Regions from separate parts of the Bifidobacterium adolescentis ATCC 15703 genome, predicted to be linked through region 2. Evidence: riboswitches for the same ligand, from Rfam matches in the RefSeq annotation. Region 2 holds a riboswitch; each other region holds the start of a gene.

What was found. Region 2 has a riboswitch for thiamine pyrophosphate ahead of BAD_RS06770 (class I SAM-dependent DNA methyltransferase). Riboswitches for the same ligand answer to the same signal wherever they lie in the genome.
Region 1: it holds a riboswitch for thiamine pyrophosphate, as region 2 does, so the genes downstream of both, tenA (thiaminase II) here and BAD_RS06770 (class I SAM-dependent DNA methyltransferase) in region 2, are expected to answer to the same signal.
Region 3: it holds a riboswitch for thiamine pyrophosphate, as region 2 does, so the genes downstream of both, BAD_RS04985 (solute carrier family 23 protein) here and BAD_RS06770 (class I SAM-dependent DNA methyltransferase) in region 2, are expected to answer to the same signal.
Region 4: it holds a riboswitch for thiamine pyrophosphate, as region 2 does, so the genes downstream of both, BAD_RS06060 (hydroxyethylthiazole kinase) here and BAD_RS06770 (class I SAM-dependent DNA methyltransferase) in region 2, are expected to answer to the same signal.

The regions. Positions count from the first base shown of each region.
Region 1 covers NC_008618.1:1,186,146-1,194,055, forward strand. Annotated here, with positions in the region: gene BAD_RS05095 (hypothetical protein) at 1-1,579, shown strand, start outside; gene BAD_RS09280 (hypothetical protein) at 1,697-2,038, shown strand; gene BAD_RS05105 (ATP-binding cassette domain-containing protein) at 2,007-2,816, shown strand; gene BAD_RS05110 (pyridoxal phosphate-dependent aminotransferase) at 2,843-4,009, opposite strand; gene ppgK (polyphosphate--glucose phosphotransferase) at 4,121-4,888, opposite strand; gene BAD_RS05120 (glycosyltransferase family 2 protein) at 5,143-6,156, opposite strand; TPP riboswitch at 6,284-6,390, shown strand; gene tenA (thiaminase II) at 6,384-7,151, shown strand; gene BAD_RS05130 (YhbY family RNA-binding protein) at 7,252-7,557, opposite strand; gene BAD_RS05135 (energy-coupling factor transporter ATPase) at 7,639-7,910, opposite strand, start outside.
Region 2 covers NC_008618.1:1,587,919-1,595,828, forward strand. Annotated here, with positions in the region: gene BAD_RS06740 (hypothetical protein) at 1-157, opposite strand, end outside; gene BAD_RS06745 (hypothetical protein) at 458-922, shown strand; gene BAD_RS06750 (plasmid mobilization protein) at 1,129-1,566, shown strand; gene BAD_RS06755 (relaxase/mobilization nuclease domain-containing protein) at 1,887-3,233, shown strand; gene BAD_RS06760 (ParA family protein) at 3,935-4,522, shown strand; gene BAD_RS06765 (hypothetical protein) at 4,522-4,755, shown strand; TPP riboswitch at 5,619-5,710, shown strand; gene BAD_RS06770 (class I SAM-dependent DNA methyltransferase) at 5,750-6,460, shown strand; gene BAD_RS06775 (hypothetical protein) at 6,824-7,357, shown strand; gene BAD_RS06780 (hypothetical protein) at 7,543-7,910, shown strand, end outside.
Region 3 covers NC_008618.1:1,152,905-1,160,814, reverse strand. Annotated here, with positions in the region: gene BAD_RS04995 (acyl-CoA reductase) at 1-1,141, opposite strand, end outside; gene BAD_RS04990 (coenzyme F390 synthetase) at 1,138-2,280, opposite strand; gene BAD_RS04985 (solute carrier family 23 protein) at 2,330-3,724, opposite strand; TPP riboswitch at 3,798-3,900, opposite strand; gene BAD_RS04980 (ABC transporter ATP-binding protein) at 4,008-4,757, opposite strand; gene BAD_RS04975 (hypothetical protein) at 4,795-5,526, opposite strand; gene BAD_RS04970 (TrmH family RNA methyltransferase) at 5,738-6,610, shown strand; gene pheS (phenylalanine--tRNA ligase subunit alpha) at 6,677-7,744, shown strand; gene pheT (phenylalanine--tRNA ligase subunit beta) at 7,752-7,910, shown strand, end outside.
Region 4 covers NC_008618.1:1,410,924-1,418,833, reverse strand. Annotated here, with positions in the region: gene thiD (bifunctional hydroxymethylpyrimidine kinase/phosphomethylpyrimidine kinase) at 1-510, opposite strand, end outside; partial or broken gene BAD_RS06065 (thiamine phosphate synthase) at 645-1,394, opposite strand; gene BAD_RS06060 (hydroxyethylthiazole kinase) at 1,538-2,422, opposite strand; TPP riboswitch at 2,413-2,526, opposite strand; gene BAD_RS06055 (MerR family transcriptional regulator) at 2,704-3,147, opposite strand; gene BAD_RS06050 (aldo/keto reductase) at 3,375-4,250, shown strand; gene BAD_RS06045 (flavodoxin) at 4,247-4,519, shown strand; gene BAD_RS06040 (DUF4230 domain-containing protein) at 4,873-5,550, shown strand; gene BAD_RS06035 (DUF4230 domain-containing protein) at 5,537-6,130, shown strand; gene BAD_RS06030 (hypothetical protein) at 6,155-7,255, opposite strand; gene BAD_RS06025 (glycine--tRNA ligase) at 7,466-7,910, shown strand, end outside.

The DNA of each region.
Region 1 (7,910 bases), 400 kb from region 2:
GCCGTTGGATACGACGAGTGTGAGGCAGCGTGCGTGGCTGGGGGCGCTGCTGGCGGTGCCTGTTGTGGTCACTTGTGCCGTTGTGGTGTGGCAGCTGGTGGAGGCGGCTCCGTTGAGCTTCCATACGAAAGGCACGTACACGTATGATTTCGACCAGTACGATTACGTGGCAAGGGCGCTGCTTGATGGTCACGCGTGGTTGGATTTGGATGTGCCGGATGCGTTGCGTGACGCGGCGGATCCGTATGATGTGGCCACCCGGCAGCGGTTGCTTGCCGATGGCGTAAGCCCAGTGTATTGGGATTACGCGCTCTATCAGGGGCACTGGTATTCGTATTTCGGTGTGGTTCCCGCGTTGTTGTTGTTCCTGCCGTATCGGGCGGTCACATCGTTGTTCGTCGATGGCGGGCTGATGATGCCCTGCGGCGCGGCCGTGCCGCTGCTGATGCTTGGTTTTCTGGTATTCGGATGTCTGCTGGTGATTCGTGTGATATCCCGAATTCGTCCGAATGCGCCGTTGGCTGCGGTCAGTATGCTGTGCGTGTTCATGCTGTTGGCTTCCAATGGTTTGTATCTGTGGTATCGGACGAATTTCTATTCGGTGCCGATCGCCGCCTCCCTGTTTCTGAGCGTGTTGGGATTGTGGCTGTGGTTGGGCGCCGCCAAGCAGGTGCCGGTGTCAGGCGATCGGATTCGTGAGGTTGATGGCACGCAGTCGTTGTCGTTGCCCCATCTGGCTGCAGGCTCGATGTGCATTGCGGCCAATCTGGGGTGCCGTCCGCAGTTCATTCTCGTGGCGTTGCTGGCTTTCGTAATATTCTGGCCGCAGATTCAGTCGATTTTCCGTCACGCCCCCAATGATTCCTCCCTTCCCCATATGTCGGTCTGGCGTCTGATGCGCGCGCCGTTGGCCGCATTGCTTCCCGCGTTGATTGTGATCGTTCCTCTGCTGGCGTACAACGTGGTCCGGTTCGGATCACCGCTCGACTTCGGCACCTCATATCAGATGACGGTCACGGATATGACCAGTTATCGGCAGCCATTGTCGAATCTTGCGCTGACCGTCGCATATTACCTGTTCCTGCCGTTGCGGTTCACGGATGCGTTTCCGTTCCTCGCCGTCAATCCGGCGCCTCTTCCCACTTGGGGATTTACCGAGGCAATGCCTGGCGGCTTATTCACGATAGCTCCGTTGACGTTGGCCGCGCTGGCCTGCCCGTTCCTCTACCGGCGTATGCGCAAGGCCGGGCGCACGAACACATGGCTGTTGTTGACATCCAGCCTGGCATTGGGATTGCTGCTTGTGGTGATTGACTCCCGCATGGCTGGTTTGGGATGGCGGTACATCGCCGATTTCGGATGGCTGTTTGCCTTGCCCGCGTTGCCTTCGTTGCTGATCGTACTTGATTGCGGCAAGCCGCGTCTGCGTTGGGTATGTCGTGCCGGATTCCTCGCACTGCTGCTGTTCACGCTGGTTGTCGCGCTGATGTCGTTGTTCCTGCCCGGGCGTGACGATGAGATGTTGCGTAACAATCCCGCCCTCTATCTCGACGTGCAGTCCTGGTTCATGTTGGGTTGACGTCCGACATAAGCTACATCCAGTAAAAAATCAGGTTTCTTTCCTGATTCATATAGCAGTTTTTCCGGTTTGCTCTGAGTTTCATCGGCAATCATAACGATTGTCATCATTGTTGCTTTGAATTATGTTCCGGGGGTCGCCAACCATGAAACCGCTTTCGCCGCCACGCAACCATCCTCGGGCCGCACGTTGGATGCCAAAGGCGACATCGTGCTGCTCACCACCGAACTGGGCCGCGACGACAACGCCGTGCAGGACCAGGTCGTCAAACTCGATGCCGAAACCAGCAGTGTGATGCGACTGTTGGATTTCGGCAGCCTGTTCGCCGATTACAAGGCGTCCGCCACGCATGCGGGCACGGACGATTCGGATGAACTGCCGGTGAACCTGCGCGCGGTTGCGCCTGCGGTTCGTTACAATCGACGGTATGGGTTTCTTCGATTTGCTGTTCGCCGGTAAACGTTCCACACCGGCTTCGTCCGTCACGTTCCATCTCGACCAGGCCGCCCACATGTACGAGGACGGCAATATCGGTTTGGAAGCCACCACGCTTGATATCACACCTGACAGCAAGCGTGTGGCGGTGATAGGTTTGAACGGTGCCGGCAAGACCACGCTGCTCAAATTGTTGGATGGCGCGTTGGCCGCCACGTCCGGAACGGTCCGCATCGAAGCGGACGGTACCGCATACGACCCCGCCGTGAAACGCGATCTGAAGCATGTCGAGGATCTGGTCGGCCGCGTGCGGCGCGAAGAGATTCCGAACGCCTACTACAAGGCGGCTTCGATTCGTGAGGCGATCGACCTGCCGTTGAAGAAGCACAAGGTGCCGGAAAGCGAACGTCAGGCGATCATCGGCAATCTGTTCGCGCATTTCGACTTGGCTTCCGTGGCCCGCGAGCCGGCCTCCGCTTTGGATAGCGAGAAGCGGCATCTGCTGGCGATCGCGGCCGCGTTGAGCTTCTCCCCCGCTGCGATCGTCGCCGACGAGCCGACCAAGGGCTTGGACGAGGTGGCATCGGCACGCGTGGCGAAGGCCCTGTTCAGCTATGACAAGCAGGTGGTGTTCGCCACGCATGACACGGATCTGATCGTCCGTCCGGAATATGCGATCGACCGCGTGCTCGTTGTCGACGACCATCGTGTGGTGTTCGACGGCGTGCCTCGTGAGGCGGTCGATTTTTACACGGATTTGGTTCGTTCGAAGTATGAGGCGGCGAAGGGCGACAGGGCGTAGAAGAGATTTCGGACTCGGCAGTCCGTTCAGCCGATCAGTTCGTTGACGGTGTCGATCACCACGTACACGTTATGCCGGAAATCGTCCGGTTCGGGCAGTAGTGAGATGGCCAGATAGCCGTTGGAGGTCATGTCGAAGAAGTAGCCGGGCTGTCCGGATACGCCGTGGCGTTCGATCATGTGCAGCACCAGCTCGTTCTCGTCGAGCACGCTGGGCACGCGCAGCAGTACGTTCCATCCGCCTTCGGCACGCAATACGCTGACGAGACCTTGCTCGTCCGCGTCGAGCATGGCATGCAGTGCTTTGAGATTGCCGCGCACACGTTCCTGCACGCGCGCGGTCTGCAATGGCGCCGCTTCAAGCAGTGCGGGAATTTGTTTTGCGACGATCTCGCTCATGGGCAGATAGTCGTCGGCGATCACGTCGAGACGACGCTTGGCTTCCGCCACGTCTTCTGCCGGTCCGGACACTTGGATCCAGCCGACTTTGGCATGCGGTGCGGCGAGCATTTTCGAAAAACCGTCCAACGCGAATGTGAGCGCGCCACGCTCCCCCGCGAGTCGTGCATTGCCTTCGAATGGTTCCAAATCGTAATCGTAGAACACTTCGTCGGCGATGATGGCCACGTCGTGGTCCCGGCACAGGCGGACGATCGCCTCGCGTTCCGACGGTTTGACGTACGAACCGGTCGGATTGTTGGGGTTGATGAGCACCAGCGCGCGGATGCGATTGCCGTCCGGGCCTTCCAGCGCGGTTTTCAGTTCGGCCACGTCGATGTACCAGGAGCCGTCGAATCGTTGTTGGTATTCGATCATGTCGACGCATTCGAGGCGTGCGATCGATTCGATGAGCGGATAGCCGGGTTTCGGTGCGAGCACGGCGTCACCGGCATCACACAGCAGTTTGATAAGCCACGAGTAGGCTTCGGAAGTTGAACTGAGGATGTACAGGTCGTCCGGCGAGCAATGGCCGATTTCCTGCATGTCAAGGAACGCGGCCAGCGCCTCACGCGCGTAGCGTTGGCCGCGCGGGTCGGCGGAGTAGATGTCCGGAACAAGATCCGGAGCCAGCGCGTGCCGTGTCGGATTGGAGTCGTTGAGCTTGCCGAGCGGTCTGCCGGCTGTTTTGGCGGTGGCTTCCGCCTTGGCGATGGGATTGGGCTCACTGATGTCGACTCTTGAGGAAAAACGCATGCTCTCCACCCTACTCCATGGACTGCCGTCTTCCATCTGCGGCACATGGAACAACGAAAAAGGCCGTCCGACGAATCGGACGGCCTTGTGACAACCTAATCGGTCAACACATCACTTCTGCTTGGTGCTCGCGTAGTATGCGGCGCCGATGATGCCGGCCTCGTTGTGCAGCTTGGCTGCGACGATCGGGGTCTTGATGTCGATGTACGGCAGGAACTTCTCGGAGACGCGGGACACGCCACCGCCGACGACGAACAGCTGCGGGTCGAAGTAGAACTCCATGAGGGAGTAGTACTTGGTCAGGCGCTTCGCCCACTTCTTGTAGCCCATGTCGAGCTTCTCGCGGATGGAGGATGCGGCGTACTTCTCCGCGTCGCCCTTGCCCTTGAGCAGTTCCAGATGGCCGAGCTCGGTGTTCGGAATGAGCTCGCCGTTGAAAATCAGCGCGGTGCCGATGCCGGTGCCCAGCGTGGTGGCGATGACGAGGCCATCCTGGCCCTTCGCGGCGCCGAACTGCTGCTCGGCAAGACCGGCGGCGTCAGCGTCGTTCACCACGGTGACCGGACGACCGCAAGCTTCGGAGAACACTTCGGTGACGTCCACGCCGACCCAGGACTGGTCCAGGTTGGCCATGTAGCCAAGCTTTTCGCCCACATGAATCGGAGCCGGGAAGGCGATGCCGACCGGAGCGGACTCCGGAACCTCGAAATGCTCGAGCTGCTGGCGAACGATTTCGCCGACGGCCTTCGGAGTGGACACCTCCGGGGTGAGGATCTTCAGACGCGGTTCGGCGAACTCGCCCTTCTCGAGGTTAACCGGGGCGGCCTTAATTCCGGAGCCACCAATGTCAACGCCGAATGCCTGTGCAGTCTCAATCATCTTCAACCTCTCTATCAAGGTATGTTATGGGTGTATTCGAACCGGTACGTGTTATGGTAACTCGCAACATGCCCAAAATCGCGCGCGACATGCACAAATGGTGAGAACGATTGCACAAATTGTAATACTTAACCGAGTAAATATTTCATCGCCTGTTTTGCAAACGATTCGTCCCACGTCGGTAGAGGCTCCGACGTGGGACGAATCGTCAATCGCGTGATCGCCGCGCGTTGGGAAACGCGTGGGCCACGGTGTTACTTCAGCGGCGGCATCGGCTGCCATTCCGGATCATGCAGCAGCTTGCGCGAATCCCACCATCCCTTGGCGATCTGAACGATGCCTGTCTTGAAATGCTCGCGGTCCACCATCGTCAGTCGAATCACTTCCTTGACCGCGGTCAGCGCCGTACCCAGGCCGAACAACAGCGGACGGTAATCGCCGTACGTCATGAAGTATCGGGCCATGTAGCCGCGGTTGCGCATGATGTGGTAGCGGTTCATGTCGGAAGTGGAGTTGAGCTGGCGCACGCCGGCGATGTCCCAATTGCCGATCTCGCGCGTACGGCGCAGCACCACGTCGGGCACGACGATCGGATTGGTGACCTTGCTGGCACGATAGCCGTACATCGTGTCGTCCCAATAGATGAAGAAACGCGGGTCGGGCAGACCGATCTTCTCGACGATGTTGCGGCGGAACAGGCCGCCTTCGAAGCACAACGTGTCCATCACGCGATAGCCAGCCGGGCCGAACGCAGCCGGTGCGATCGGGTTCGGAATGCCGAGCGGGACGATGAAATCGTACTGCCAGTAGAACGGACCGCCATCATAGTCGTAGCGGCTTCCCTGAATCACGTCGTGCCGATCGGTCCACTTGGCCAAGCGCTCGATGCCTTCCGGCATGACGGCGACGTCGTCGTCCATGACCCAGAACCATTCGGCACCCAGCTCGTACGCCTTCTTCACGCCTGCGGAGAAACCGCCCGCGCCTCCGAGGTTGTCGGTCTGCGGCGCGTAGACCACGCGGTTCTCGTTGCCGGACAGGTCGGCCACGGTGGTGCCCCACTGCGCGGTGAGCTTGGCGCTGAATTCTTCGACCATGCCATGGGTCTTGTCACTGTGCTCGTTGTCCACGACGATGATGCGCCACGGGGCGACGGTAAGCTTCTCGATGGATTCGAACAGGGTGGCGAGCAGCTGCTGGCGCTTGTAGGTCACCACGACGATAGCCAGCTTTTCGATGGGCTTCTTCGCAACTTGCTTTTCAGTCATACGTTCCATTCTTGCACCGGCCCTCAACCACACATCGGCCATGTTCGATATGGAGCCGAGCACGGGCATAATCCGCGACAAATATGGACAGAACCTTGCACGGCACGAACTTGTTTGCCATAATGAACCGCGTATGCAGGGGAATCCGTATGACGGATTGAGATGGGCGTGGACGTCCGAACCCTTTGAACCTGATGGTTGACACCAGCGTAGGGAGGCATGGCCATATGGCTGATGTGATTTCCGTAACCAATTCCGATTCCGCGTTCGACGCTTCGAAGGGCGTCACGCGAACCAATCTTCCCCCATTCGCGCAGCGGCTGCGCAAAGCCGCCGACCTCGTATGGGAGGAAGGCTACAAGCAGCCGTTCATCCGCGAACTGGGCGAAGGCACTCTGCCGCGCGAGAAGTTCGCGTTCTATCTGCTGCAGGATTTCCGTTATCTTAACGACTACGCCAGAGTGCATGCTTTGGGACTGGCCAAAACAGACGATCCTGAGATCATGGCGTTCATGCTCAACGTGCAGAACGGCGCGTTGAATGTGGAGTCGACCGTGCACCGCACGTATCTGGCCAGCTACGGCATCACCGACGAGCAGATGAACAACGTGCGCCAGTCGGCGTTCGCCCGCGCGTACACGTCGAACATCCTTTCCATCGCCTATGGCAAGGACATCCTCGACATTCTCGTGGCCGTGCTCCCCTGCGCCTGGGTGTATGCGGATTACGGATATCGTCTTGCCCATGAATTCGCAGACACGCTCGATGTGAACCAGTACAAGAGCTGGGTGGACATGTACAAGACCGACGAGTTCTGGCAGGGTTCGGCTTGGCTCATCGAGCATATCGAAAAACTCGCCGCCGAGGTGAGCGAGGAACGTAAGCAGGAGCTGGTCGATATTTTTGTGACCGGCGTTGAGAACGAGTACATGTTCTGGTCCAGCGCGTACGACATGCAGTACACGTGGAAGCCCGAATGGGATCAGGAGAGCTGATTCTCCGGCACGCTCTCTTCCGATTGTTTATTTCCATATGAAGCGGCCCGCCTTCCGATTGGTTTCGGAGGGCGGGCCGCTTCATATAACGTTCGGATCGCTATTCGCGCACGAGACGAATGTGCTCCACGTCGTCACGCTGGGAACGACGGTAGAGCACGAAACGGTTGCCGATGACCTGCACGAGTTCCGCGCCAAGCTGTTCGGCGAGACCTTCGCCGGCCTCCTTGGCGGTCAGACCGGAACCGTCGAGCACGGAGCATTTGATGAGCTCGCGCTTCTCGATGGTCTCGTCCGCCTGTTTGACGGCGTTTTCGCTCAGATCGTTCCTGCCGACCTGGATGAGCGGATTGAGTTTGGTGGCCAGGCCGCGCAGCTGCTTGACCTGCTTTTTGGTAAGTGCCATATGTGTTCCATTCCTATCTACAAATACCCGCTCAAGCCTAGCGTGAGGACGGTATTTGCCCATCCGCCCGCAACGCACCGGTCATAACAGCACGCCCGGCACGACCAGTGCGACGAGATAGACGAGCACCACGATCGCCACGGTCACGTCCATGCCGGTGACGCGCATGACACGCCAATGCGTGCGCGTCACACCTTCCTCATAGCAGCGCGCGTCCAAGGCGAGGCTCAGGTTGTCGGCGTGGCGGATGGCTGCGGCGAAGACCGGCACGACGACCGCCACCATCGCTTTGATGCGTACTACGAACGAACCTGTTTCGACGCTGCCACCGCGTGCCGACTGCGCGTCGATGA
Region 2 (7,910 bases):
TCTCCTCGAGGCGCTTCGCGGCCCTGCGGCGGCTGCACACCTCGCTCTGCGCCATGCCTGGCCTTTTGACCAGCACGCCGACGTCGTGCGGTCTGGCTGCGTCTGCGGTGAGCTCGTCGAGCAGCTGCCGCTCGACCCTTCCGTATCCGAGGCTCATGTCCGCTCCTTTTCAAAGTGTTAACTCTATTATAGAGTATACACTTATGTTTTTCAAATCCTTCCGACGCCCGTGTCCTCCATCGGCATATGTCTTCCTCGGCGGATGCCGTCCACCGACGAGGACTGGTAGACACCGTGCACCGTCACACCTATCGGCGTGCGGTTGGATTGATGTGGTGTCCGGTAACGACATTGTTCCGGTGCCTCGTCGGAAGGCTCGCTCTTCCGTGAGACGACGGGACGGGCTCTTCCCCATGGACTGGCGAATAGTTTCGTCAAAAGGAAAGGGAAAAACGAAATGGGATACAAGGCATTCCCCTATCGCATCATGGCGTGGATCTGTGACCACCAGTACCAGCGGTTGAGAGATGAGAGCCGGGCGCATGGCTATCAGGTCGCCGTCGTGTTGCGCTGGTTGCTTCTTCCTCAAGCGTCATCGTGTCTTTATCCGGGAAGTCTTGATGGGGCGGATGGGATGATGCGTCGACCATTTCCCTCCGGAACAGTCGGTGGTGAGTTGAGACCTGCGGGCACGCGCCATGGTATCCGTTTATCGGATGCCGAATACGAGGTGATTACCCGTGCCGCGATGATGAGGGGCGTCACCCGCGCCACATACGTGTCGGAGATCCTCGCGGAGCAATTCGACCTCGCCGAGCGTCTCGGGTGGCCGTTACCGGAAGATATTACGAACGTGTCAGTAGACGCCGACGCTAGGCAGATGCTCCATGAGCTGGAAGAGGACGCTTCCGTTCACCGATGACGCAGGATGGCATGGAGACAGGCGCAATCCTAATCAACGGGATAGGCGGAAGGCCGGCACGAAGCCGGACTCGGAAAGCGTCACCGTGGGGTAGCAAGTTATACGGTTTGTGCGTACAAACCGAAACCATTCCCCACTGCGCCTACGGCGGTGGACATGGACCCGAGTGCCGCAGGCTTTAGAAGAAGGAACGGTGCTTTGCAAGATTGCCGGACGAAGTGGTGGAAGGAGATGATGGGTCATTGACGGCTAAAAACCAACAATATAGGACAGGGATCACCCGTAGCAGACGGATTTTCGTGCGTGTATCTGACCAAGAGTTCGATGAGATTCGTTCGGCCGCGGAAACGAGAGGTATCAGTGTCTCACGTTATCTGATTGAGTCTTGCGAAGTCGCTGCCAATCTCGAATCGGTCCGGAGAAAGTACGAAACCGAACCGGTCGTGAAAGAACTTGAAGCAATCAGGACTGAGATTTGGCATATCGGGCACAACATCAACCAGATAGCGCGCAATACGAATCGGGAGATGGCCGCCGATGAAAGAGACGAATATTCGGCCGTCATAGCAGTGCGGAACTGCGCGTTGCTGCTTGCAGAGGTACGCGAAATCATCAATGGTTTTCGTTGGACTGATACCAAATGATATAATGAACTGGAATCTTCACTCTCGTCCAGTGAATTTTCTCGTTGTTTATTTTGTATCCGGCCGGTAGGGATTTTCATAACCCAATCTCTACCGGCTTTTCTGCATTTTGATATCTGTTGTGTTTGTTCTGAAAAGTGTTGTCGACACAGTTCATTGTCGCCTCGGTTACCAGGTAGGAGCAGCCACTCCCCTACTTGGTCGATGGATGATGAATTTCAATATAAGAAGAAACCTTGCGGGGATGCCGCCACTCAATTTTGGAAATTTGTAGACGTTGTGCACCATGAAGGGAATTAACATGCCGGACGATGAGAAGCATGATTCCAAAGATTAGCCGCGGTTCGAATCCTGCAGGATTGGTGAAGTACCTGTTCGGCAAAGGTCGCCATAACGAGCACGCCAACCAGCACCTCATCGCCTGCAGTACTGATCTGCTCGACTCATTCGATTTCGACGGGCGCCTCATCGAGGCGTACGCGAGAATCGGAACACGGTTCGACCGACGATACCATGACAGGGAACTTAGGGACGACCCATTCCCCCGCGACCGCCGAGGCAGACATAATCCCGACAAAGAGCATGGCAAGGATCGTATCTGGCATTGTTCGTTGTCCATCAAGGCAGGTCAAGGTATTCTCACCGACGAGCAATGGGACTCGATCGTCCGCGACTATCTGGAACGTATGAACATCCTGCCTGCCGGCGACATGTCCAAGGTGACTTGGCTCGCGGTACGCCATGGACTGAGCCGGAACGGCAACGACCACGTGCATGTGATGGTGCAGCTCGCAATGGACGACGGATGGCTCAACACATTCAACGACATGAAGAATGCGCAGCGATCATGCCGCGAGATGGAACGGGAACATCCCGAACTGATTGAACTCGACCGGTCGACCACGGCAAACCACGTCAGATACCGGTATGCCGAATGGCGTCGTTGGGCGGAATGGAAAGCTCGGAACGAATATGATGGGGCACTCCCCTGGCCGACGCTCAGCAGGGACGAACACACCCGCAGGATCGCCGCAGTAGCTGCCGAAACGATGCCGAAACAACACGTGGGACTCATCGTGGAGGCATGCGCGAAAGCGTCAAGGAGCGAAGACGAATTCATCCGCCGCGTCCGACGCGAAGGATTCAACATCGACCCGCATCTACGTAAAGGAGTGTCCAAGGACTCATTCAAATCACCAAGCCAAGTGGTCGGATACCAAATCACCTGGCGCAGTGCGGACGGTTGGACTGAACGATTCAACGCAATCGACATCGGTTCGGACATGAGACTACGGGAATTGCGAAACGCTTGGATTCATGATGAGAGAAGCGAAGCCCTTGCCGTCCAGGAGTGGCGAGCAAGCATGGAAAACAGACCACCGTTCCTTTCCGATGGCATGGAACGGCAGATTGCGAATTTATCCACGTATGATATGGAAAAACTGATCAACGAAGCATTCCACATCGCCATAAACGTACGACGCGCAAACGAGAACCCGGATGACTATGACCAAGCGCTATGCGAGGGACTGCGCGTATTCGACAGATTGTTCGAACGTTACGGAATCGGAAATGCTCCCACGGATAGAAACGATATGGACGGCAACGTGGTCGAATTATTGTCACAGCCGTCGAGTGCCAGAATAGACCACCTGTCATCGCATTGAATATAAGTTGAAAGCTTCATTGACTGCAACAGCGGAATAGATAAAACAGATAACACTGACGTTCGGGGTACGGGACGCTCGCACAGATTGTTGATTTGACAGCGAATCGATTCCTGGCACTCGATCATGAATAAGGATTTGATCAGATTATCCGATTAAACTATATAAAATCTAATAAAGACTTATATAATCCTTATATAAGCATTAAATAAGAATTATATATTCATCTATTGAAATACTGGTCTCATGCGAAGTAATCAGGGAACGATTTCCCGTTTTCATTCATTGGAACGTATCCGCTGATGGCAGTGATTCATTAATGCTTTTGTTTGACTTCCGTCTATAAGAATTGACATGAATCATAAAAAAGCCTAGGGGAGAGGTGCGCAAGTTTGGCGCGTCCGATGAGGTCTCCTATGGCCGAGTCGGGAAACTGATCCGCAAAATGCCAGGACTTGCTCCTCTTCTTAATTTAAGACACGGTTGCTGATGTCCGCTGAATCTAGTGTGACCCTACGGCACATAAGTATTACCGAACGATTGGATGGCATTCACACGGCACTATAAGTGTTGCTCGCATTTGCGATACAACGCTTAAAGGATTGTCTGAAGGTCTATAGCGAAATATAAGATTAATATAAGACTTATATAAGTATTTATGATATATTATATAATGATTATATAAAACTATGGAGGTCATCATGATTGTGGCTGTAGTGAATATCAAGGGAGGTGTTGGCAAGACCACCACGGCCATCGCCCTCGCCACCCTTGCCGCACGGAAAGGGCACGAAGTCGTGGTGCTCGATGCCGATGAGCAATCCAGTGCGAGCCTATGGGCTTGGAATGCAGAGCAGAACGGCAAGCCGCTGCCGTTCTCGGTGGAAAGCGCCAACATCGCCACCCTACGCAGACTGAAGCCCGACGATCCGCGCCTCGTCATCATTGACACCCCGCCGACAGGCAAGATCACCGACGAAGCGACCTCCGTCTCGGACTTCGTGATCGTACCGACCAGTCCCAACAGCATTGACCTGCAGCAGACTTCGGCAGTGGCTGACAATCTCGAGGAAGTCGGCAAGCAATATGCAGTGTTGATAGTCCGTGCCGAGCCGCACACCATCGCGCTCAAAAGCGCGCAGGAATACTTCAGGGAGAAGGACAGCAGCGTGTTCGACGCTGTGATTCCTAAGAGGGCCGACTTGGGCAACGTGTACGGTCAGCCATTCGGCAGCAACCTATATGGCTACGAAGACGTCTACAAGGAACTCGAGGAGGCAACCAACTGATGGCGATTAAACCAATCAGGGCGAACAGGCCGGATGAGCCGACCGGCAGACTTATGGACCTGCAGGACACCAAGCACAAAGGCGACAGCGAAGGCAATGATAAGACCATGATGAGTTTCATGATCCCTGTCGACCTAAAAAAGGAACTTAAGGAACGCGCTGCGCGTCTTGGCACCAGCGCCTCGCGTCTCATCGTGGATGGAGTTCGACTGAGACTTAAGCAGGATGACTGACGCCAATCAATGATTTTTATATAAGTATTATATAGGTCCTATATGAATTTCATATAGGACCTATATATTTTAGCTCTTTTATGCGATACGCTTAGCTGGGATATCAATGTGGATTTAAGCATTGTTGTCTCTTGATGAAAAATGCGCAAACGGATGACGTCTCATCGGAGAATAAGGAACCATATCGTGTCATGTAGTACGCTAACGCAAATGAGGCAGACGGGATTAGTTCGGATCCATCGTTGGTAATTGAACATGGCGTTGGATAACCACCATGATTTGTGTCTGACGTGTAGTGCGGTGCTGGAATGGAATCTACTTTAAACTGATAGTGGGCGGGGGAGTGGTCCCTAAGGAAGACTCCGTTGAGACTGGATGGAAAGCGGCGTGGCATGGCGTGATAGACGAGGATAGCTATCCCCAGTGCTGCCCCTTATCATTGCGACGTTTATTTATAGAAGCAGTGGCAGACGTTTTTTGACACAGGGGAGTGACGATATAGGCGGCAATGATTTTCCAGTGCAGGGTCCACGCAAAAAGGACTATATAAAAGCAATATATCAACTATATTGATTTTATATAAATTCTATATAATAACTATATATAGTGATAAATGATGGTTTAGCATCTTGCGCTAAACCTGTTTCTCTCCTTCCAAAAACGGAAGGTGCCTCTTACGGCCGATCAGTTATGGTATTTGACCATCGACCTAAAAATTGCGGCTAATGCTATTTTTGCGTATTTCTGATGGCATGCAGTAAATTTGGTTAACGCGAATATGCCGCGGAACGCTTACACATTCAGATGTTATCCCTGATAGATTCTGGACAACGGAACGAAGTATGTCCCCGTATGGCTATACTAGGAGTCGCTAGGGGAGCGATTCCGCTGAGACCTTTGGGACCCTTTGAACCTGTGAGTTAATGCTCGCGTAGGGAAGCAAGACCGTGTTTACCGGTCTCCTAGCTAACAATGATGAAAGGGAGGCCGATAAATGGCACATGCAAAATTCGATGGATACGCTGCTGACTATGACAGCTGGTTCATGACTAACGAGAACGTTTTCCTCAGCGAGTTGAAGCTGCTCAAGGCTTCGTTGGATTTAACCGACGGGGGACGGATGCTATCAGTTGGTTGCGGATCCGGTTTGTTCGAGAAATCACTGCAAGACGAGTATGGCATCACTGTTTCCGAGGGCATTGAACCGTCTGAGGATATGGCTGCCATTGCGCGCAAACGTGGCATGGATGTGCAGATAGCCACCGCAGAGACGGCGGATCTACCAGAGGAATCATATGACGTGATCTACTTCAATGGATCTTCAAGCTATATTCCCGATTTGAAAGTTGCTTACGGAAACGTGCTCAAGGCGTTGAAGAAAGGTGGCAGCCTCGTCCTGCTCGATGTTCCGAAAGAAAGCGCCTATGGTCTGCTCTATCTACTGGCAGGAAAACTTGACACCTACGATTCCCCGGAAACCGTTGATACGGCGCCTAAATGCCCATACCCGTTGGAACTCGTCCATGCCGCTCTCTGGCATACAACCGAAGAGAAAAGTAAGGTTCTGACCGATGAACTTGGATTGCATGACCTACGTTACAAGCAGACGCTTGTCGCTCATCCCGTTTACACGAACCGCATGGTGGAGGAGCCTATCGATGGCTACTATGCCGGCGGATATGTAGCGATTGTCGCTAAGAAGTGATTCCATACGCCGTTTCGCGGTCGACGCATAGGACATTCGACCGCGAAACGGCGTATAATCCTGTTGCTTGAACGGCGATGAAGGCTGTTGCGTGCTTTGAATCTGACATAAGAAAAATTATCGGCGTCTGATTCTTTACGTCGATTTCAGTATGCCGGCAATTGTTCTTAGATGTTCCCGAACAATCCTGACTAATAGACTTGCGAAGATTGTTCAATTGTTGTCATGCTCTTTTATTCCCGTCTATTCCATTTATCGTTTTCATTGCTATAAATGTTGCTTCACTTCTCCGTGCGACACTTATTGACATATTTCTATATGTTGTAGATAATAAATGTACAACACTTAGAGACGGAGAACGCCATGAGCAGAGGTCTTGGAAAGGTCGAGCGGGAGTTGTTGGATGAACTGGAGCGGACCGGCATGGTAACGGTCGCGCCACGTGAGCTTTCTGCAGCGGAAAAAGAGGCTCGCCGACGAGCCGCACGGAGTCTTGACCGCAAGGGTCTGGCCGCAGTGCGTCAGAACCGCGGCACCAACTTGTTGCTTACCATGCGCAAAGCTGTCGACTGGGATGTCAGACATGGGGAACGTGCCTTGGAGAAGGCGCAGGAGAAAGAGAACGAAGCCCGCAAGGAAGGCTGGAATGCGTGGCGCGCAGTACGCGTGGCAGACCCATCTAGTCGTCTTGACATTACTAAAGAACGGCAGAAGAACGGTCCCGAATTGCGTATTACCGTCAAAAGCATCCGTGGAGGCGTTGACCGAATCGACATGCTCCTCAACGACCTCGAATCTCAGCTTGGTTCAATCTGGCAGTTTAGTCTCCCCACTGAGAACAAGGATGGCAGCGTTACTTTCTGCGCCACCATTGTTGAAAAGCCCAGAGCCTACTGACTAGCCGCATGAATCAATACAAGTATTTAAGTATGCGACCGTTTATGAGACAACACTTAGTACGCTAATCTTTGAATTTGCTCGCTCGAAAAATACTTGACAACCTCAACGTCAATATCATTCCCCATATACTTAAGATTGAAAAATCAAATCATCGAAAAGCAGATCTGACAAGGACCCTGATTATGGAAGATGCAATCGTCGTGCCGCTGAAACCAATCAGTCGTGAACTGAGTGGTCAGATGGATACGGAAACCATGCTGCTCATGCTTTTAAATCAGGATGCCATGCTTATTCAGTACCAGCCATCTTCAACAACACAACATCAATCTTCAAACGGCACCAACCTTGTCGCCCAGTCTGCAGGCTCATTTGCCAAAGCAGTGAGTCTGGCTACTCAGCAAATAGGCCACGTTGCTTCAGATAGTGGACTGTATCGAGTGATACTACCGGCTGGGTTCACTGTGAAGGATTTAGTCCCTGCCGTGGGTGGAGGCTTCCGGGGGATCACGCGTGCCACTGGGTCCTCCGCCATTGCGAGTCATGTGCGACT
Region 3 (7,910 bases), 440 kb from region 2:
ACTGCACCACGAACGGGTCGTCGGACGGCGCATCATCCGCGTTGCCGGCCGCGGCGGCCATCGGGCCGGCGCCCAGCATCAGCGCTTTCATCTGCGCGGTGGAACGCAACCGCTGAATCGCCATGGACTCCTCTTCGGACGGTGTGGAACGGGGATATTTGCGCTGCTGCCCGTCCAATTCGCTGGCAAGCAGTTCGGCGACCTGCGCCGGAGACATCGCGCCGCCACGTTCCACGAACATGGTTTGCGGCGCCAGACAGCTTTGCTGGTCGTATGTGGCCACGTCGATCGCCATACGATGCACGGTGCCGGCATACAGGTCGGCGCGAAGCGCCTCGCGGCCGATCAGCGAGAAGCCGATTTTCGCGCCGTAGCTGAGGAAAGGCTTTCCGGCACGTACGCGCGGGCGAATCGCCTCGGTGGTGTGCGACGAACCGTACGCGACCACCGCATCCGCCTCGCCAATCGCGGCATCCTCCAAATCCACGGTGCCGCCACGCCAAGGCACAATCGCCAAAGCGTCCGCCATATCGGGGTCGACGCTTGCCAGGGAACGGGCGAACAGCACCGGCATCAGCGGCTCGTCGAACGACGATTTGCCGAGAATCGCGCTTTTCGTCAGCAGACCCATCGTCATGCTCCACACGGGAATGCCCGGCACATTGCTGGAAAACACGTGGAACGACAATTCCGGACCGTACAGCCGCGTGTATCCGCCCGAACGGTTCGGGCGATACTCGTCAAGCATCTGCGGGCAATTCAACTCGTCATCCACGAAACGCAGCAGCTCACGCCGACGGAACATGCGCATGTACCGCTTCAATTCGATACGCACCATGGACGCGTCATAGCCGGTGACCGCGGGAATGAGCCGCTCCGCAAGCCGACGTTCCGGATATTCCGGATCCGTCCACAATTCTACGGCGCGCGCGATCACGTCGACGATCCCGTCCGTGGAATACCGCGCCAGTTTCTCGGCGCGATGCCGCCGCACCGACGCCGCCAGCGCATGCACGGCATCGGCGTCGAGACGGGGGAAACACAACGTCGCCGTGCCGCCATCGGACGCCGTGACGTTGCGTGTGTCGAAATCATGGAACTCGAAATCCCGCGGCGCGTGGAAAATGTCGACGTCGCTCATGCGTTGGCCGCCATCACCTCGTCGACGGTGATCGAACAGCCACGCGCCTCGGCGCCTTTCGCACGACCGTTCAGCACATAGCCATGTTCGGTGCGCACACCCAGATCCTCCGTCAGAATAGCCAGGCACGAATTCCAATTCGCCAGATCGTAATGCGCGATCACACCCTGCTCGCCATCGGCGACCGGCGTAAGCGAAGCCGGATCGAGGAACACCGAACGCACCCACGACGGCGTGGCTTTGAGATAATTCGACGAACCATCCGTGTAATAGGACAGGATGTTCTGATCGTAGATCTGCGAACTCAACTCCGTCATGCCATACATGTTCACGCAATGCGAGCGCTTCACGCCGAACACTCGTTCGAACGCCGCATACAGGTCGTCGACCGTCATGTCGGTGCGCGTGCTTTTGAAACCGCCCGTATCGAACACGCGGGAATCGGCGGCCAGAGCGTAGGTCTTGCCCTGCTTGTCCAGATAATCCAGCAGATACAGGTAGGCGGAGGAGGCGCCCATAAGCATCACCGGTTCGCCGTCGGTCGCGGCCTCGTCGAGGAAGCGCTCGACACCTGTGAAATCAAGGCCATCCTCATGGAAGAAGAAGCCGCTGCCTTCGGCGCCGCACTGCTCCACGGCGCGGGTCAGATATCGGGACAGCGACGAATGCTCGTTCATGTCCCATGCGGGGGAGAGGACTGCGATGCGGATGCGCTCGCGGTCGGGCATGATGAAATGCCTGAACGGCACGATCATCGACTCGTCCCACACTTGCAGGTCGGGGTGGAAGTTGCGCCCGCGTTGACCGGGATGCGTGGTACCGCTGGTGGTGAACACCGCTTCGCAATCCTGTTCGGGCACGGAGGTGAGCGTCAGCATTTTGAAGCCGTCCACCGGCATGGGGGGAATCTGCATCCAGTTGGCGAGCGTCTGCGGCGTCACGCGTTTGGACATGCAGTAGGCGCGGTATGGGAGGTTGTGCTCGAATTGAAAGGCGAAGATATGCTTCGCCAGCGTGTCGAACGCCTCATCGGGCGCCTTGCCGCAGCCGTATTGTGCGATGAAGTCGAGCACCTCCCGTTTGATGGTTTCCTTCGTCTCGTCGATGTTCGTGGATTCCTGCGATTGCCCCATGCTCATGCCATGTCCTTTCCGTCGTATGGTTGTCGGATTATTCGGATGCTTTCGATTATTCCGCTTGTTTCGTCCGCTCGTCTGCGTGTTGTGCGATAAAGTTCGGCAGGTCGATGATGAGGGCCTTGAGAATCACGACGCTGAACGCGCCGACCAGAATCGAATTCGAGAAGAACACGTGCGCTCCTCCTTCAAGACCACTCAACGCGTTCGGCAGGGCGATGCCAAGCAGCAGGGAAAGGCCGATCACCACTTGGGTGCGGTCGTCGCTTTCCACCTTGCGCAGCGTGTTGAAGCCGGTGCTGATGAGGCTTGCGGCGGCCGGCAGGAAGATGGCGCCGATCACGGGAGATGGGATGAGCGACAGCACTGCGCCCGCCTTCGGAATGAAACCAAGCACCACGAACACCACGCCGGCAATGATCACCGGCACGCGGGTGCGGGTCTTGCCTTCGTCGGTGACTTTGAGCAGCGCCACGTTCTGCGGATACGCGGTGGTGGTGAAACCGCCGATCAGCGAGGAGATCGCCGAACCGGCGGCCTCTCCGGCAAGACCGTAACGCACCTGGCGGTCCTGGAGCTTCGTGCCTTGGATCTCCGTGGCCGCCTGATACACGCCGAGGGCTTCCATGATGGCCACCAGATAGGCGATGAAGAACGGTACGAAAATCGCCGCGTTGAAATCGAAACCGCCATACGGCATGAACTTGGGCAGGCCGAGCCACGGCTTGGAGGCCACCGCGGAGAAGTCGGCCATGCCGAACGCCAGAGACAGCGCGGTGCCCACGACCAGTGCGATCAGATACGACAGCGCCTTCACCATGCCCTTGCCGAACTGGGAAAGCACCACCACCAGCACGCAGGTGATGATGGAGACGGCCAGCGTCTTCGGATCGGCGGAGCCCTTGTCTCCCGGCGCGCCGCCAAGGAACTCGCTCAATGTGAATCCCGACAGGGAGACGCCGACGAGGAAGATGATCACGCCCGATACGATCGGGGCGAACAGGAACCGCAGCTTCTCGATCACACGCGTCAGGCACAGCACCAGGAAAATCAGCGAGCTGATGAAGATGGACGTGCCGGCCGCGGCAAGTGATCCGGCGGTGCCGGCGGCGATCATCAGCGCGTCGAACGCCGCGGAAGGACCCTGAACGATGGGCAGGCGCACCAGTTTCGTGGCCTGGATAAGCGTGACCAGGCCGGAGACGATGAAAATGGCGTTCACCATGTTCGACGACAATGCCAACGGCAGACCGATGGCGCCCGCCACGAACACCGGATCAAGCCACACGTTTGATACGAGCACATGCTGCAATCCCAGCAGGGCGTTCTTCGGCGTGACCTTCTTTTCGGCTGACGAACCGGCTTCCGCCACGCTCGTTTCGGTTTTCTTTCTGGTTGCGGCATCGCCGTGCGGCTGCGTCTGTGTCGATGGCTTTTCGTTGGCCATGGTGTCCCTTCTCGACTTCCATTGGGTATGTGCACAAGCCGAAATACAACGGAGATCGTCTCTACGGGACGCGACGCGTTTTGCCGGTACTGTTCCTACGCAAGCATTACCTTGATCAGGTCAAGGGTCCGGGCGGTCGCCCGTCTCAGCCGTATTCGGCACCCCTGTACTTCGACGCGCCCAATCATAACGCCACCGTCCAACCGAAACAGGAAAAAATACGGCATGCGTGTCCGTTGCATGGGGACGCATGCCGTATTTCTTTTCGAGAAGCTGCCGACGCTTATCTGCGACGCCTGATGGGAGCCAGCTCGAACACCTCGTCGGACGTCTTCGCCACTTCCGGACTGTGCGTGACGATGATGACGCAACGATGCCCATCATGCGCCAACGTTCGGGAAATACCCATGATGTCGTCCTGGGTGGCCAGGTCGAGATTGCCGGTCGGCTCGTCAGCGACGATGATGGAAGGGCCGTAGCTTAGCGCGCGGGCGATCGCCACACGCTGCTGTTCGCCGCCGGACAGGTGCAGAATCCGCTCGTTCGCGTATTCCTTCGGCAGATGCACCTGTTTGAGCAATTCTTCGACGATTGCTTTCTTCGGCTTGTCGAACGATTTGCCGGACGCGTCCATCGACAGGATGATGTTCTCCGCCACCGTAAGGTTCGGCAGCAGGTTGAAGCTTTGGAAGATCACGCCGCTGTCATGGCTGCGAAAACGGTATCGGTCTCGTTCCGACAGGTCGGTGCCGTCGACCAGCACCATCCCTTCCGTGGGATTCGCCAGTCCCGAGATCAGTGATAGCAGCGTGGTTTTGCCTGCTCCGGACGGTCCGGTGATGGCATGCACTTTGCCGGCTTGGAAATCGTGGCTGATGTTTTTCAGCACGCGTTTGCCGCCTTTGGTGTAGGCATAACTGACGTTATCCAGCTGCAGCGTAGGCGGGCCGGTCTGCTGCGATTGTGCGCCGTTGGTCTCGACGGCTTCTTTTGCGATTGCCGTATTGGCGGTATCCGCGGAATTCGTTGTCATGGGAGGTCCTTTCCAGAAAAAACGTGCGATTGGATTGTCAGGAACGGTCGGCGAGCGATTTGGAGATGATGGCATCGCCATCACTGCTCGCGTCATAGCCGAACACCTTGCCCTTCACCATGGTGAAGCTGCCATTGGAGGCGTTGGCGATGGCCTCGTCGCTGGAGAAGCCGATTAGGGAGAAATCGCCGCTGACCATGCCCGCGCCGTCTTTGCTGCCCGCGACGTCGCCCATTTGTCCGTCGGGGACGCCGGGCTGTTCATCCTGACGGTTGCCGTTATCCGTACCGGCGGTATCAGACGAATCCTTCATATTGGACGAGCCGGACGAGCTGGAGGAATCCGAACCGGACGAATCGGTGACCGGCTGGAAATCGTCGGTCGCCGCCAACCCCGTGGTCTCCATATAATATGTGGATTTCACCGCGGATGAAGCCTTCGCGTACTTCTGATAGTCGGCAAGCGAAAACTGCTTGTCGGCCAAAGCGGAACGCATGGCGTCGAAGTCAGGTTTGGCGGAAGCATCGGACGAATCGGAATCCGACTTGGACTGCTCGCGCGATTCGGAAATGAGTTTGCCGCGATCAAGGCTGATCTGCGCGGTGACGGTGGTGTTATCTAATCCGCTGCTTCTTGCGGTGGCGGCCGCCTGCCGGATGGATAGGCCGATTGTGGCGGCAGCGGCGATGATGGTCACGATGACGATGATGAGCATATTGCGTCCCTTGTTGCGGGTGACGCTTTTCCATGCGTTTTTGACGACGAACATGGCTGTTTCCTTATGTGTTTCGATAGATATGAGCGATTGATGGTTCCGCGCCGCTCGCGATCGGCGTTTATGCTGATGGTAAAAGTTGTATCTTGGCATACAACAGAAAGACGCTTTGTTCGCGCTGGGATGTGGCTGGATGTTTTCTGGACGCCTCGAAACATGACATGGCCGCGTCGCCAACCGCTTCGAAGGTGTTAGGCTAACGCGTATGCCTATGAAATCCGAAGTCATTGCAAACCCAAGGGCCGAACGCGTCCGCAGGGTCTCCGAACTTGCCGACAGGAAAGGCCGCAAGCGGTCCGGCAGGTTCATGGTGGAAGGACCGCAGTCGGTACGTGAACTGCTCTCCTGGCATCCCGACATCGTCGAGGATCTGTATGTGGAGGTCGTCTCTGCCGAGCCGGACGCGGCTTTCATCACGCCTACCGTGGCGCAGATGGCCGGCAAGGCCATGCAGGCCGGTGCTTACGTGCATAAGGTGACGCATGCCGTCATGCAGCACATGAGCTCCGACGCGCAGGGAGTGCTCGCCGTCGCCGACATGCGCGCTTTCCTCGATTCCGCCGTCATTGATGGCGATTTCGACGAACGCACGATGGTCGCCGCGTTCTGGCAGGTGCGCGATCCGGGCAACGCCGGCACCGTGATTCGTTCCGCGGATGCGGCCGGTTGCGCGGGCGTGGTGCTGGTGGACGACTGCGTGGACATCTTCAACCCGAAGGTGATTCGTTCCACTGCTGGCTCGCTGTTCCATCTGCCGGTCGTCTCCATGGGTACGGACGAGTATTTCGATTGGTGTGCGGAACGTGGACTCGCCGTGTACGCCGCCGACGTGTATGGTACCGATGCACGGCCGCCGGAACCGCTTACGGACGTGCTTGCCGTACCGCAATCACTTGCGCAAGCCAAGACGGTGCTGTTCGGCAACGAGGCGCGCGGGCTGACCCAGGATGTGTTGGAACGCGTCGACAGAATCGTGTCGATTCCCATCTACGGCAAGGCGGAATCGCTCAATCTCGGCACCAGTGCGGCGGTGATGCTGCTGAGCTTGGCTATGTCGAGTCATGTTGAAAGAATGTGAAGTCGTAAAAACGTTGGAATTGCGCGTTTTATGCGTAAAACAAACGGTTGATAAGAAAGGTATCTCGTGGCAGAGGGTGCGGTATTCGACGCCCAAGCGGTAACCGATGCGGTTGCCGAGGGCATCGCGAAAATCGAAAACGCCTCCACAATGGAGGAATTGAAAGCCATCAAGACGCAGTACGCCGGAGCGGAATCCGCGATGACGCAGGCCAGCAAGGCCATCGGCGCGTTGCCGAAGGACCAGAAGAAAGACGCCGGTAAGCTCATGGGCAAGCTTCGCGCCGACTTCGGTCGTGCGTTCGGCACCAAGGAAAAGCAAGTCAAGGCCGAAGAAGAGGCCCGCGAGCTTGCTGCCGAAACCGTGGATATGACCTTGCCGGTCAACCGCAAGCCGCTTGGCGCCCGCCATCCGCTGCCGAAGCTGATGGAGGATGTCGAGGACTTCTTTATCTCCATGGGCTGGCAGATTTCCGACGGTCCGGAAGTGGAAACCGAATGGTATGACTTCGACGCGCTGAACTTCGGTCCGGACCATCCGGCCCGCCAGATGCAGGACACCTTCTACGTCAAGGGCAATCAGGCCAAGGACGCCGCGGGCTTTGTCGGCTCCAACATGGTGCTGCGCACCCAGACCTCGTCCGATCAGGTCCGTGGACTCATCACCCGTGGCGTGCCGCTGTACATCGCCTGCCCGGGCCGTGTGTTCCGTACCGACGAACTTGACGCCACCCACACCCCGGTGTTCCATCAGGTGGAGGCCCTCGCCGTGGACAAGCATCTGACCATGGCCGATTTGAAGGGCGTGCTCGACAAGCTTGCCGTGGCCATGTTCGGCCCGGAAGCCAAAACCCGTCTGCGTCCGAGCTACTTCCCGTTCACCGAGCCGAGCGCCGAGCTCGACCTGTGGTTCCCCGATAAGAAGGGCGGCGCCGGTTGGCTTGAATGGGGCGGCTGCGGCATGGTCAACCCGAACGTGCTGAAGTCTGCGGGCCTCGATCCTGAGGTCTACACCGGCTTCGCCTTCGGCGTCGGCGTGGAGCGTACCCTGCTGCTGCGCCACGACATCAACGACATGCACGACCTGGTGGAAGGCGACGTGCGATTCAGCGAACAGTTTGTGATGGGGGAGTGATTGACCCATGCCAATGGTTGACATTGATTGGCTCAAGGACCATGTCGAGGTTCCGGAAGGCCTTACGTACGAACAGCTTGCCAAGGATCTGGTGAAGGTCGGCCTCGAAGAGGAAGAGATCCACACCTCCCAGGTCACCGGCCCGATTGTCGTCGGCTATGTGGTC
Region 4 (7,910 bases), 180 kb from region 2:
GGTGGAGATGGATTCGCCGTTCTCATAGTCGATTGCGCCCGCACCCTGCTCTACGGCCAAGTCGCACAGTACCTGGGTCTCCGGCATGTTCGGCGTGATCACAGTGGCCAGCGGGAACAGTTTGGACGTCAGCGCCGCGATGGCATCATCCTCGATGAGCTTCGCGCCGGACGTGGCCACCATCACCGGGTCGAGCACCACGTTCTTCGCGTTGTGCGCGGTCAGACGGTCGGCGATCACGGTGATGAGCTCGGCGCTGGACACCATGCCAATCTTCACCGCCACCGGCGGAATGTCTTCGAACACCGCGTCGATCTGCGCCGCAAGCATTTCCGGGGGAGTGTTGGTGACCATCGTCACGCCGGTGGTGTTCTGCGCGGTCAGCGCCGCGATCGCGGTCATGCCGAACACGCCGTTGGCGAGCATGGTCTTCAAATCCGCCTGAATGCCGGCACCGCCGGACGAATCCGATCCTGCGATGCTCAATACCGGTGGCAATGTGCTGGTCATGGTAACTCTCCTTATTAGGCTCACTGATTCATTGATTATCTTCACTGAGCTCACTGATACAGTGTAGAACCACCTTTGCGGAACTTCTCGCTCATCTCAGCGGGCTTGTCGATTTCCTGTACGACGGACTACTTCACACGCGGCGCATAGCCGTGCTTCGCGTCGCCGCGCACCGCCTTCCAGCGCGTCACCATTTCGCGGGTGGCCGCTTCCGGATCGTCGGCACCGGCGATCGCGGACACCACGAACCAGCCGGCCGCCTTCGAACGGGCCAGCATCTCCATATCGTCGGCATGTACGCCGCCGCCGACCACTACCGGGAACTCGCTCGCCGCGCAAATCGCGTTGATCTGTTCCTCGTCAAGCGTGTGCCCGGAACCGTCGTTGCCGCCCACGGAAGCCTCCGGCTTGGTGGTGGACACATGTAGCGGGCCGGCGCCGATGTAGTCGATGCAGCCGCTCGGCAGCTCGTTGATAAGCTTCACCAGACTTTCGGTCTCGGCGGACAGGCCCACGATGGCATCCTCGCCGAGCAGCGCGCGAGCCTCCTGCGGTTCCATATCGGTCTGGCCGATATGCACGCCATCCACCTTGATGCCCTTGTCGCGCGCCTGCCACACCACATCCACGCGGTCGTCGATCACAAACGCCACGGAATCGGACTTGCCGCTGTTCTTGATGACCTGCGCGATATCGCGGGCCATTTCGGTGATATCCTTCGCATCCGCGTTCTTGGCGCGCAATTGGATGAACGTCGCGCCCCCACGCAACGCGTCATCCACCACATCCGTCACCGGCCGGCCCTTGCAATCCTGCGGACCGACCACGAAATACGCGCTCATATCAAAGCAGTCGCGCATCGAGGCGAATGGATAATTATTCATTGGTCTCCCCTTTGTTGTTCTTTGGGTAAGTGCTCCAGAAGAAGTCTTGTTATTTTCCGTTTATTTTCCGTCGCACCGCACTGAACGTATATATTCCGTATATACGATTGCGATGGTGCGAAACCATCCACGGAACGTTGCGGTCAGTTGGTTTCGATGATGTCGGACGCGGCCACCTGGTCGGCGGTGACGTTCCACAGCGCGTCGAGCAGCGCCACCTGGAACGAACCGGGGCCATCGGATTTGACTTCGGCGATTTCGGACGCACGATCATACAGCAGCGACGCGGCAAGGGCGGCGACCAGCGGCTCGGCCACGGCAAGATACGTTGCGGTCACGCCGCCGAGCGAACAGCCGGCGCCGGTGATCTTCGTCATCATCGCGCTGCCTCCGGGCAGGCGGAACGTGCGCTCGCCGTCGGTCACCAGATCAACCGCGCCGGACACCGCGACCGCGCCTGCTCCAACGGGGGAGCGCTTCGCCAGATGGCGGGCGAGACGCTTGGCCGCGTCGACCGCGGCATCGACCTCATCGACGGCTTCCACGCCGGCGGGACGGGTCGCGGGCGTGGTGCTGTCGGCGTCGGCGAGTCCCCACATCGCGTCGAGCGCGATGATCTCGCTGGCGTTGCCGCGCACGATGGTCGGCGGAACGTCACGGAACGATTCGAGGATGGCGGTGCGTGTCTCGCCGATGCCGGCCGCGACCGGATCGAGCACCCAGGTTTTGCCGTTCTCATGTAGCTTGCGCGCGATCTCGGGCAGCGCGTTCTTGAAGAACGGCAGCAACGTTCCCACGTTGATGTAATTGGATCCTGCGATTTCGGCGGTGGCGATCACGTCATCCGGCAGATAGCTCATGGCCGCGGTGCCGCCCGCGGCGAGCTGCGCGTTGGCCACCAGATTGATGGTTACGAAATTGGTGAACGACTGCGCCAATGGTGTCTGCCCGCGCACGTCCGTGACGGCTTGTTTGATGGCGGCACGCAATGTGCCGAGTGCGTCATTGGTGGATGGGTCATCGCTCATGATCTGCTCCCTACGTTGGTCCTAACCAACAGGTTCAAAGGGTCAGGCGTTCATGCCTATCTCAGCTTGATGGACTTGGACATCAAGCACCCCCGCATGTTTACAACAGTGGTTAATCTATCTGCGTCCCTTGACAGGCGCGATTCCGTAGGTGATTTTGGGCTTCCGTAGGTGGTTGCTGCCGGATAAGCATCGGCGAGATGCCTGGAATTAGGCGTTTGCTCGTGTCCGGATTCGAAGCTGACCGCCTACGGAACGCAAAAATCACCTACGGAACGCAGTCAGTCGCTTTGCGTCGTGTCGATGACGTTGCTGCAGTATGCCGTCCTGCCGGCAGTCACGTCGGCGTAGAAGCGCTGTTTTTCATCGATGTATGCGATGGCTTTACGCAGTTCCTCCAGTTGCGTCTCCAGATGCTCGCGTTTTTCGGCAAGGATTTCCTGACGTTCCGGTATCGATGACTCACCTTTAAGACAGAGTTGCGTGTAGTGCCGCATCTCCTTGATGCCCAGACCGCAGCGTTTGAGGCATGTCAGGCCGTTGATCCATGCGATGCATCGCTCGTCGAAGACGCGTCGGTTGTTCTGGTCTCGTTTGAGACCGGGCACGAGTCCTGAATTGCAATAGAACTTCAATGCTTCGTAATTCATGCCGGTTAGTTTGCAGGCCTGCTTCATCGTATAGGTTTTCATGTTCTTATGGAGTGGCACTGCCGTGATTGCCATACGTGGCTCCTTTCGGACGCTGCGCGGCAGGACGTTCGGCGGGTGCCGCCGGATGGGGTCGGGCTTGAGGCGCATTGTTCTTTTTGTTTGTACCTATCATGTCACATTTCCGGTTATTAATACCGGTAGATAGTACCGGCGTGCCGTAATTTGACCGGTAGCAGCTACCGGATTTTATCGTGGGGGTCAGAACGGCATACATGCCGGCACTGAATACCGACGAATTTATGGAAGGAAAAACAGTGGAATACGTGAAACTTGCCAACGGTATTGAGATTCCGAAGATCGGATACGGCGTCTTCCAGATCAGCAAGGACGATGCTCCTCGCTGCGTGCGCGAGGCCATCGAGACCGGGTACCGCCATATCGACACCGCACAGTCGTACTTCAACGAGGCCGAAGTCGGCCAAGGAATCAAGGATTCCGGTATCGATCGTAAGGATCTGTTCCTCACTACCAAGATCTGGATCAGCAATTACGGCTATGAGAACACGCTGAGGTCCGTCGATGTGTCCTTGAAGAAGCTTGGCACCGACTATCTCGATCTGGTGTTACTGCACCAGCCGTTTTCCGATACCTACGGCGCGTGGCGTGCACTCGAAAAGCTCTACAAGGACGGCGTGATCCGCGCCATCGGCGTGAGTAACTTCTATCCGGATCGTCTGGCCGATATGGTCGCCTTCAATGAGATCGCCCCGATGGTCGATCAGGTCGAGACTAATCCGCTCAACCAGCAGATCGAAGCTCGCAAGAACATGGTCAAGCGGGGCGTGGCTCAGGAAGCATGGGCTCCGTTCGGGGAGGGCATGCAGAACATGTTCTCCAATCCCACCCTGGCCAGGATCGGCGAGGCGCATGGCAAGTCCGTCGCGCAGGTGATCCTGCGTTGGCTCACCCAGCGCGACATCGTTGCTCTGCCCAAGTCCACGCACAAGGAGCGCATGGAAGAAAACCTGAACATTTTCGATTTCCGGCTCTCCGACAGCGAGATGGCAACCATCGCGGGCCTTGACACCAAGACCAGCATGTTCTTTCGCCACGACACCCCTGAGGCGGTCGACCGCTTCGTCGGTTATGTCAAGGAACGTGCCGGCCGCGAATGATTCCGGTCCATGACATGGTCGGTGCCGGCAGCACTGTGTATCTGGGCTTCCCGATTTGGTGGATGGCACCTGTTTGGCTGGTGAACGATTCCGTCAAATCCAACGATTTCGCAGGTAAGACGATCATTCCGTTCTGCACTTCCGCCAGCTCCGATATCGGCAACAGTGCATCCACGCTCCAGAAAATGGCAGGCAGCGGTACATGGCTTACCGGGCACCGTTTCTCGGAATCTGTTTCCGAGAAGGACGTGACCGATTGGCTGATTTAGTCCAAAAACGGTATCGCCGAATAGCGAAGACATGGGGCGACCATTGTACGTTCGGCTGCAGCATTTCGTGTGCTGAATAGCAGGTCGCCTCTTCCACGCTCTTTTGAGTATCCCATCCGAATGTTTAAGCCGGCGTGGAAGTAGTAAGTGGTATGTGTGCTGTCCTGCCTTGCAGGAAGACATGGCGGGCATTTTCATTATGATGAAACGTCATCAAATATCGGATTATTTCCGATAATCATTCCACGAGATGGGCTTCCCCGTATTATTTCCTGAGACGTTTGTGACGTCCCTATGTATTTGCGTGCGGGGATAGAATTGTTGACGGAAGAGAACCGTGAAAGGAATGTGCGTTGGCGAGAAATGACGGGAGTCGAAGGAGGCGGGGCGGTCTTTGCGATAGGTTGTTCGGCGATCTCAGTGCAAAAAAGTTGCGTAAGGTGTTGTTTGGCGCTGTTGCGGCAATTGTCACTGTTGCAGTTGTCCTGTTTGTGTGGAACGGTGTCGTTAAACCTGTTTTTGACAATGCAAGGACCGAATCTACCATCAGTGTGGAAAGCCAGTTGCAGGCGGCTGTGAATATCGACGATCTATCGACCGCGAAATTCCATTATGGCGGTGTTGCTGTAAAGAAAGACAATGCTGGTAAGGACAAGTGGCATGTTGCATATGAGGCGACGGTGACTGCTGGCGTCAAGATGAGCGATATCACGTTCGAAGTGGACGATACCGCGAAGACCGTCACTCCGATTCTGCCGAAGCCGACTATTGGGGACGTCGTGGTTGATAGCGGCAGCCTCGACTTTTTCGAGAACAATCCGTCCGTTGAAATTGATGAGGTGATCAAGCTTTGCAAGCAGGATGCGCAACAGGAAACCAAGACAAACGGAGACATTATTTCTATTGCTGCCAGCAATCTTGAACAAACTGTGGATGCGTTGACCAAGGATCTCGTGGAAGCAAAAGGATACAAATTGCAGAAGGCCGAGACCGTAAAGCTCACTAAGGAGACCGCGCATGCTGACGAATAATCGTTCCATGAAACGTGCGATTGCCGCATTATGTGTTGCTACGCTTGCATGTTCTGCTGTAGGGTGCGGCGAGGAAAAGAAAGAAGCTATCCCAACTTTCTCGAATGCCACGTATATCGCACAGATGGCCACATTAAAATGTTATTACCACAACACGGCCAAGCTCAGTCATGAGGGATCGTGGTTTTTCAATAATGGCTACAAACGTATGTGGATGGAATACAGTGGCATCGTGAAGTACGGTATTGATGCCGATAAAGTAACAATTAGTCCAGATGCCAACGGTCATAAAGTAATCATTACCGTGCCTCCAGCTCACGTGTTGGATGATCCGGACGTAAATGAGAAGTCGTTCAGCAAACCGCTGGTGAGCACTGGTTTCGCCACTTCGATTACCGCCGAAGAGAAAACGGAAATGTTTGATAAGGCCCAGCAAAGCATGCTGAAGCAGGCGAAAACCGATTCGGCGTTGCTTGCCCAAGCCGAAGCTCGCGCGTGGACTATTCTAGAGCAGTATGTGCGCAATGTGCTTGGCGACGACGCGAAGAACTGGACTATCGAATTCAAGGATGTGCAATAGTCGCCAAGCGGAAACCGACTCACATCACCCGCAATTGCCATCGTGGATGGCTGTGGCCAGCTGGTCGCTGTGCGCATCCATCGCGTATTCGGCGACGCCCTGCTGCTGGTCGGCGATGCGGTTGCGATCGGCCCCGAAAAACAGCACCGAATAGGAATTCGTCACCGCCTCGGTGCGGTCGGCCGCGATCGTCGGTTGGGTGGTGCCGCAGGAGACCATGATCGAACGGTGCGAGAGCTCGTGCTTGACCATGTCCACCAGCCAAGGGCTTCGCGCGGTCTGCGTCCAACCTGGGTGCGTGGTGAGGATATGCACGACATCCCGCTGCGTGCGGTCGGGCATCTGGCAGTAATAGGCCGCCACGAATCCGTTCGGATTCTCACCTGACTGGCCGCCGCAGTTGAATTCCATGGTCTGCTCGATCTGCACGCCCATCGTTGATACCACGTTCGTGGCGAGCGTGTACCATCCGGCCGGATCGAGATCGCCGTTGCGCTCAGGTACGGCGATCGCAGCCGCCGAGGCTTCCTCGCTGTGCAGATTGCTGACCGCGGACGAGACCTGCTGCTTCACGTCCGAGCGCAGCTTGTGCAATGATTCCAGTCCGGTGAGCATTTCCCGCATCGACGAATACTCACGCTGTTTGCCGTATCGGTCGATGAGCTCGTTCACCTGCGTCGGATCGTCCACCTGCAGCAGCCATTGCGCCGCATGCTGGCTGAAATCGTCCGCCATGGCCGCGTCGACCGCGCTGAGCAGCTCCTTGGTCTGTGCGTCGAGATTATGGGCCGCCACACGCATGCTGTCGATGATGGTGCGCTGCTGGTCGCGGTACAACAGCCCGATGATGCGTTCCTGCGGATTGTCCGACAGCAGATACTTGATCTGCTTGGTGTCGGCAAGCCGGTCGTAATCGTCCATATACTGTTGCACGGTTTCGATGTGTGCGGCGAATTGATCCGGATCATCCAGGCTCTGCGCGAACGTGATGCTGTCCTGCGCGGTCTGCCGGATGTCCTGCATCGTTTCGATCTGCGGCTTGACGTTACTGACCGCGTCGCTGGTGGTGGTGCGGAGGAAATTGGCGACGCTGGCGATGACCGCAAGCACGACAAGCACGCCCACGATGCGCAAGACATTTCGCCGGCCGCGCGAATTCGGGTTGTGGTACAGCATATCTCCAGCCTACTTTGTGTAATGCATCGTCTGCCGCCGTTCCGATCGCTTGCCGCATGGTCTCCCGTGCGCATGCGGGACGGCGGCTGGGCTGTCAGCATGTGACGGTAGGCTGTGCGGTTGTAAAGACCCCAAACCATTCAATCCAGAAGGTGCATTGTGGCTGTATCCAAACTCGATGAAGTCGTATCCCTCGCCAAGCGTCGTGGCTTTGTTTTTCCCGCCGGTGAAATCTACGGCGGAACCCGTTCCGCATGGGATTACGGTCCGCTCGGCGTGGCGTTGAAGGACAATATCAAGCGCGAATGGTGGCGCTCCATGGTCGTCACCCGTGGCGACGTGGTGGGCGTGGACACCTCCATCATCCTGCCGACCCCCGTGTGGGTGGCTTCTGGCCACGTGGCCGTCTTCAACGATCCGCTGGTGGAATGCCTTAACTGCCACAAGCGCCAGCGTTCCGACAAGCTTGAGGAATCCTATGCCGAGAAGCATGGAGACAAGCTGCCGGAGAACGGCATGGCCGACATCGTGTGCCCGGATTGCGGAACCCGCGGCAAGTGGACCGAACCGCGCGACTTCAACATGATGCTGCGCACCCACCTCG